Regions from separate parts of the Mucilaginibacter daejeonensis genome, predicted to be linked through region 2. Evidence: riboswitches for the same ligand, from Rfam matches in the RefSeq annotation. Region 2 holds a riboswitch; the other holds the start of a gene.

The links. Region 2 has a riboswitch for S-adenosylmethionine ahead of LLH06_RS12575 (O-acetylhomoserine aminocarboxypropyltransferase/cysteine synthase family protein). Riboswitches for the same ligand answer to the same signal wherever they lie in the genome.
Region 1: it holds a riboswitch for S-adenosylmethionine, as region 2 does, so the genes downstream of both, metH (methionine synthase) here and LLH06_RS12575 (O-acetylhomoserine aminocarboxypropyltransferase/cysteine synthase family protein) in region 2, are expected to answer to the same signal.

The regions. Positions count from the first base shown of each region.
Region 1 is NZ_CP086068.1:291,977-295,714, reverse strand. Features, by position in the region: gene metH (methionine synthase) at 1-2,236, opposite strand, end outside; SAM riboswitch class I at 2,387-2,501, opposite strand; gene LLH06_RS01310 (MBL fold metallo-hydrolase) at 2,611-3,246, opposite strand; gene LLH06_RS01305 (hydrogen peroxide-inducible genes activator) at 3,308-3,738, opposite strand, start outside.
Region 2 is NZ_CP086068.1:2,977,559-2,981,296, reverse strand. Features, by position in the region: gene LLH06_RS12580 (homoserine O-acetyltransferase family protein) at 1-818, opposite strand, end outside; gene LLH06_RS12575 (O-acetylhomoserine aminocarboxypropyltransferase/cysteine synthase family protein) at 901-2,265, opposite strand; SAM riboswitch class I at 2,533-2,649, opposite strand; gene LLH06_RS12570 (redoxin family protein) at 2,959-3,738, shown strand, end outside.

The DNA.
Region 1 (3,738 bases), 2.1 Mb from region 2:
TACCGGCATTGCTGCGTTCGCCAGGTGTGGCGTTCTTTGCTTTTTCGGCCTCAATGTAAGGCAGCAAATAAGCTACCGCCTTTTTCATTACCCTGGCCGATTTTACCACTTGGGGCAGGAACATCTTACCGGCGCCGAACAGGTCGCCCACGATGTTCATGCCGTCCATCAGCGGACCCTCGATCACCTCGAGCGGGCGCGCATATTGCTGGCGGGCCTCTTCTACGTCAGAATCGATATATTCAACGATGCCTTTTACCAACGCGTGCGACAGGCGCTTTTGCACCGGCTCGTTACGCCAGGCCTCATCCTTCACGATCTCTTTACCCTTGGCTTTCACCGTTTCGGCGAACTCTACCAAACGCTCGGTAGCATCGGGACGGCGGTTCAGCAGCACGTCCTCTACCCTTTCGAGTAGGTCTTTTGGTATCTCCTCATAAACCTCCAGCATACCGGCATTCACGATGCCCATATCCATACCGGCTTGGATGGCATGGTATAAAAAGGCCGAGTGCATGGCCTCGCGTACCACGTTATTACCGCGGAACGAAAAAGAGATATTACTTACCCCACCGCTCACCTTGGCATGCGGAAGGTTCTGTTTGATCCAGCGCGTAGCCTCAATAAAGTCTACCGCATAATTGTTATGTTCTTCCAGACCGGTAGCCACGGTCAGGATGTTAGGGTCAAAAATGATATCCTGCGGAGGGAAACCGATCTCGTTCACCAGTATATCGTAAGAGCGCTTGCAGATCTCGATCCGGCGTTCGTAATTGTCGGCCTGGCCTTGTTCGTCAAAAGCCATCACCACGGTGGCAGCACCGTAGCTTAAGATCTTGCGGGCATGTTCCTTAAATTTTTCTTCGCCCTCTTTAAGCGAAATAGAGTTAACGATACCCTTACCCTGCAAGCATTTTAACCCGGCCTCGATCACCGTCCATTTAGATGAATCGACCATGATGGGCAATTTGGCGATATCAGGTTCAGAGGCCACCAGGTTCAGGAACTTGACCATCACCGCCTCCGAATCGATCATACCTTCGTCCATATTGATATCGATCACCTGCGCACCGCCCTCTACCTGCTGGCGGGCAACGGTAAGTGCTTCCTCATAATTTTCGGCCAGTATCAGTTTCGAGAATTTGGGCGACCCGGTTATGTTGGTACGCTCGCCCACGTTCACAAAGTTGGTAAGCGGCGTAATATTGATCGCCTCCAAGCCACTCAGGCGCATGTAGCTTTCAACCTCCGGCAACTGGCGGGGTGGGTATTTAGCCGCTTTATCGGCAATGCACTTGATGTGATCGGGCGTGGTACCGCAGCAACCGCCAACGATGTTCACGATGCCAGCCTTGATAAAATCATCTACCTGGTGGGCAGTTTCATGCGGGGTCTCATCATAAGCGCCAAATTCGTTAGGTAATCCTGCGTTGGGATAAGCGGAGATATATACATCAGCTTTGTTGGATAGTTCCTCCAAATAAGGACGCATCTCACGGGCGCCTAAGGCGCAGTTCAACCCCACCGATAAAAGGTTGGCATGACGTATCGAGTTCCAGAATGCCTCTACCGTTTGGCCTGAAAGGGTACGACCCGACGCATCGGTAATGGTACCCGATATCATGATCGGCAGATTCTTGCCGCTTTCTTCGGCATATCGTTGTGCAGCAAATAATGCTGCTTTGGCGTTCAGGGTATCAAAAATGGTCTCGATGAGCAACAGGTGTGAGCCGCCATCCACCAGGCCGCGGATCTGCTCATAATAAGCTTCGGCCAGGTCATCAAAAGTAACGGCACGGTAACCCGGATCGTTCACATCGGGCGATAGCGACGACGTACGGTTAGTAGGGCCTACCGCACCGGCCACAAAGCGCGGTTTTTCCGGGTTCTTTTTGGTATAGATGTCGGCCACTTCGCGGGCCAGGCGCGCACCTTCAAAGCTCAGCTCGTAGCCCAGCTCCTCCATATGGTAGTCGGCCAGTGATATGCGCTGGGTACTAAAGGTATTCGTCTCGATGATATCAGCACCGGCATCCAGATACTCGGCATGGATGGCCTTGATGACATCCGGGCGAGTGATATTGAGCAGGTCGTTATTCCCTTTCAGATCGCTCGGGTGATCCTTAAAACGCTCCCCTCTAAAATCCTCTTCGGTGAGCTGATAGCGCTGTATCATGGTACCCATGGCGCCATCGATCACCAGTATGCGTTTCTGTAATTGTTCTCTAATGTCCATTGAAGTAACAAGTAGTTAGTATAAAGTATCAAGACAGTGTACTACTGTTGCTTTCAAGTATCGCATGCTCTTGATACGAGATACTTGATACCAGATACTAAAACAGCTTATATCGAAAGGCCATGGAGGTTTGGAGTTCTCATTGACTCTCGCTTATCCGTCTTGAAACCTGTCAGTTGGCGGTCTCAAGTAGAATGTAGCACCTTGTAAGCACAGGTTGCTAAGACTTCGCAGGGTCCAATCCCTCCGTCTTTCTCTATAAGCGGTACAAATTTGCAAAATACGCCGATGATTTGCAAATGAGCAGGCAGCCTTATTTACCTCCTTGTGCGTTGATGCGAACGGTGTTTGGGTTGCTGATCGGCGATATGATCTTAGAAGAAAGGATTCGTCTCTTTCTCGCGGCCAATGGTGGTCTCGGGACCGTGGCCTGGGTAAACCACCAGCTCATCGGGCAATATGAACAGCTTTTGCTGGATGTTAGTAAGTAATTGCTGATGGTTGCCGCCCGGGAGGTCGGTGCGGCCAATGCTGCCTCTGAAAAGCACATCACCACCGATCACGATACCATTTTGCACATCATAAAAGCACAAGTGTGCAGGTGAATGACCCGGAGCAAAGATCAGCTCCAAGGTGGTATTGCCAAAGCTTATGCTACCGCTCTCGGGCAAATAGGTATCAGGCAAGGGCGATAACTCATACCTCAGGCCCGACTGCTGCGACCATACCGGCATGGCCTCTAGAACCACCAGTTCGCCTTTGTGGAACTGCGGCTTTAACCCATACTGATCAAATACGAACTTATTGCCCAGCACATGGTCGATGTGGCAGTGAGTATTGAGCAGCAGTACCGGCTTTAAGCCTTCGGCCTTAATGAAGTTGACCACCGCATCCTGCTCGGCAGCGGTATACATACCCGGATCGATGATGGCACATTCGCCGGTCTCGTCATATAACAGATAAGTATTTTCCTGGTACGGATTGTTTAAAAATGCTTTGATGGTAGCCATGGCCCAAAGGTAAAGCTTTTATGATCGCTTTATAAAACCGGATATTTCCGGCTTTTGCTGGTTAAATGTCCATCAATTCTTTCTTTTTCTTGCTCTTTAACCTTTTGGGGATAAAATGCAGGATCTCGGTCTTGAGGGCCTCTATCATGCGGCGTTTTAAAAAATTACGCTGGATCACGATGCTTACCTCACGTGCCGGCTCGGGCGAGCGGAAGTAACGGATACGGTCGAGCTGTTTATCGCTCAGGTCGTCAAGGGCCAACTCAGGTAAAATGGTGGCACCATTATTTTGGTCTACCATGCGCTTTAGGGTATCCACACTACCGGTGTTGTATTCAAAGTGCTGAAAGCCCTTAGTGCTTTTACGGCGTTGGCAAATGTTCAACACCTGCTCGCGCATGCAATGACCTTCGTCAAGTACCCATAATTCTTCTACATCTATATCCTCAGGACTGATGTTCTTTTGCTTGTGCAGCTTACTGCTTTTGGATA
Region 2 (3,738 bases):
GCTTTTTCTAAACCACCACGGCCACGGCCGGCATGGTGCGAATCCATAGCCTTGCTCAAATACCAGTAGCTGTAAGCGTTAAAGCGGTTCACCAGTTTTTGTCCCTGGTAGCTTTGATAGCTCGATGCGCGGTAGTCGTCGGTCTTACTGTCATCGTCCTCGTGCTGGGTAATGTTGTAGGCCTTGTAGCCACGGTATGATAGCAGGGCCATGCTTCGCGCCGCCTTTAATCCAGCGCTGCCACCTTCGGGCGTGCCGTTGTTAAAGGTAGCATCGGCCTGTAAGGCCAACCGTTGCGACTCATTGAACGCAATGCCCCATGGTGAGTGCCTGGCGTTAGTGGCGATCAGTATCAGTTGTTTGATACGATCGGGCTGGGTGATGCTCCACTCCAGTGCCTGCTGCCCACCTAATGAGCCACCTATCAATACATCGATGCGGTCGATACCCAAGGCATCGGCCAGTAGCTGATGAGCCTTCACCATGTCACGTACGGTAACGGTAGGGAAGTTCAGGTAATAAGGTTGCCCGGTGGATGGGTCGATACTTAACGGGTTGGTGGTGCCATAAGGTGAACTCAGCACGTTGGCACAAATAATGAAATGCTCATCCGGGTTAAAAAAGTAACCTTCGCCAATGAGGCCTTTCCACCAATCCAACACGTCAGAGTTGGCAGTGAGGGCATGGCATACCCACACCACATTATCTTTCGCCGCATTTAAGCGGCCATAGGTATGATAGCCTATCTCCAAACAGGGTAAGTCGTCACCGCTTTCCAATTCGAACCGGCTATCGTGCCTGTAAACTTTTGTACTCATTTTTTGGGTTAAAAAGCGTCCCCGGGTTAGCGGGGAGCGCTCTTTCTCAGTTAAAACTATTTAAACACTATAAAAGGAACCTCTATCTTTCAACAGAGATGTGATCCGCGATCTGTTGCACGGCCTCAAGGCCGGGGTGTTGTTGCTGTACCTGATCAAAGGCCTGTTGCAGGTCGGCTTTGATGTCGTCGATATGCTCGATGCCTACCGCCAGGCGCAGCAGGGCAGGGGTAACACCTGCCGCCAATTGCTCGGCATCGTTCAGTTGCTGGTGTGTAGTGGCGGATGGCTGAATGATCAGCGTTTTGGCATCGCCCACGTTGGCCAAATGGCTCACCAGTTGCAGGCTGTCAATAAATTTGGTGGCGTTCTCTTTATTGCCTTTCAACTCAAAGCTCAACACCGCGCCAAAGCCATTCTTTAGGTACTTTTTGGCAAGGGTATGATATGGCGAAGAGGTCAGTCCCGGGTAATTGACACGGGCCACCTGCGGATGTTGCTCGAGCCAGGTAGCCAGCTCCAAGGCATTGTCAACATGCCGCTGTACCCGTAATGATAAGGTCTCGAGGCCTTGAATGAGCAGGAATGAATTGAATGGCGATTGTGAGGCGCCGAGGTCACGCAATCCTTCTACGCGTGCCCTGATAATGAACTGGATATTACCGAACGGCCCGCCAATGCCGAACACATCATTGAACACCAATCCGTGATAGCCTTCGGCAGGCTCAGTGAATTGCGGGAACTTGCCGTTGCCCCAATTGTAATTGCCGCCATCAACGATCACGCCGCCAATGCTTGTGCCGTGGCCGCCTATCCATTTGGTGGCGCTTTCCACCACCACGTGAGCTCCATGCTCCAACGGGCGGAACAGGTAACCACCTGCGCCAAAGGTATTATCCACGATGAGTGGCAGGTCATGCTTGCGGGCCAAGGCAGCGATCTGGTCGAAATCCGGCACGTTGAACCCTGGGTTGCCGATGGTCTCCAGGTAAATGGCCTTGGTTTTGGCATCGATCAGTGGCTCAAAGCTCTCCGGGCGATCATCCTTGGCAAAACGGGCCTCGATACCAAAGCGTTTGAACGCTACTTTGAACTGATTGTAAGTGCCGCCATACAGGAACGGGGAGGTCACGAAGTTGTCGCCCGCCTGCAGGATATTATTCAGTGCCAGGAACTGTGCCGCCTGACCCGATGAGGTGGCCAAAGCTGCTACACCACCCTCCAACGCCGCGATGCGTTTTTCGAACACATCGGTCGTGGGGTTCATGATACGTGAGTAGATGTTACCGAACTCCTTTAGTGCGAAAAGGTTGGCGCCGTGCTCGGCGTTCTTGAACACGTATGAGGTGGTTTGATATAACGGTACCGCGCGTGAACCGGTGGTAGGGTCGGCTTCCTGGCCGGCATGTAATTGTAAGGTCTCGAATTTTAAAGGTGCTGCTGACATGATATGTCCTGATGTTAAAAGTTAAACTTGGTGTTGCTGTTGCTATAAGCGGAGGTAGGCGTGCGGAAAGGGTATAGCATTGTCCTTAAGCGCAAGGGCACGTAGCGTTATTGCCGATAAAAAACGAGCAGTGGGTAGCTAACGTGCTGATGCCTTTAACAGCAACACATGCAAATTTGACCTTGCAGCAGGCAGGTCATGAACGTACCCGTTTGGGTAGTTGAAAATTTTGCAGTGGTAGTAAAGCTAACTTGTATCATGGCTATTAACTTATATTCCCCGGCAGTAATATCCTGATCGGGACAGGAATTGGCACCTTCTCCGCCTATCGGAGGGTTGCCAGCGGGTCAGGGAGCCTGATCTCTCGCCGCTTCTTTATAAATCAAAACCTTTCGAGGGGTATTTGATCAATGGTGTTTGATACACCTGTGGTGCAAATGTAATAGGTAAAAGCACAAAAAAGCAAGGGAAATCTGAAGTTTTTTGAATTGAGGGAAAGTAGGAGAGTAATAGCACAATGATGTGCTCGGTAGTACATTGCATATAATGGTCAAAAAGCGTTAACTTGCTATCAAATTAAACCACCAAACCATGAACCTATCACGTTTAGCCTGCTTTTTGTTGGCTACAACTTTGTTTTGCGCCTGTAAGCAAAAAAATAAAAATAGGCACCGAACAGTAATTACAGGTACGGTGGCCAACCGTGACCATGATACCAGCATAACCGCATTCACCCTTACCGTGGCCGACCTTGGCGGCAATCCCACTACCTACACAGGCCACATCCAGATCGATGGCACGTTCAAAATAGCATTTGAACAGTTCATTGCACAGGATATTACGCTGACCCCCATCGTGAAAAAAATGATCACCCACCCAGGCGATAGCATTCATATAGACCTTGACCTGAAAGAAATGGGTAACGCCAAATTCAGTGGCGATGCCGAAAAACTGAATGCCGATCTGTTCCACTACGCTAATGAGTATTACAGCACCTCCAATACCGATATGGATACCATTAAGGTGCGAGATGGCGATCTTCCAGCATTAGGCAGTTATTGCCTTAACATGCGTACAGCACTACAGAACAATAGAGAAGAATTTATAGAAAAGTTTGACCCTGATGAAGAATTGCTTGCCTGGACAAAGAACTTTATCAACGCTCAGTATTACTACAAATATGCATGGTATACAGTGGTCGCGAAAACCTATCGACCTGGAGTATCACCGTTAGAGAAACTTGAAAATTTATCAGGTTTTGAGCAGGATATAAAAGACCTCTTCAACCAGAAATTGCTTTGTGCCGATGCCTATAACGTGTTGCCCTTTTTGGCTCCTGCTATGGATAAAAAGCTTATTAAAGGACTATCGCCCGAACAAAGAAAACAACTATATCTCGTTAAGATCAAAAAAGAAGTGAAGAATGAGGAACTGCGCGAATTGCTCATTGGACTAACTTTTTACTATGATCTA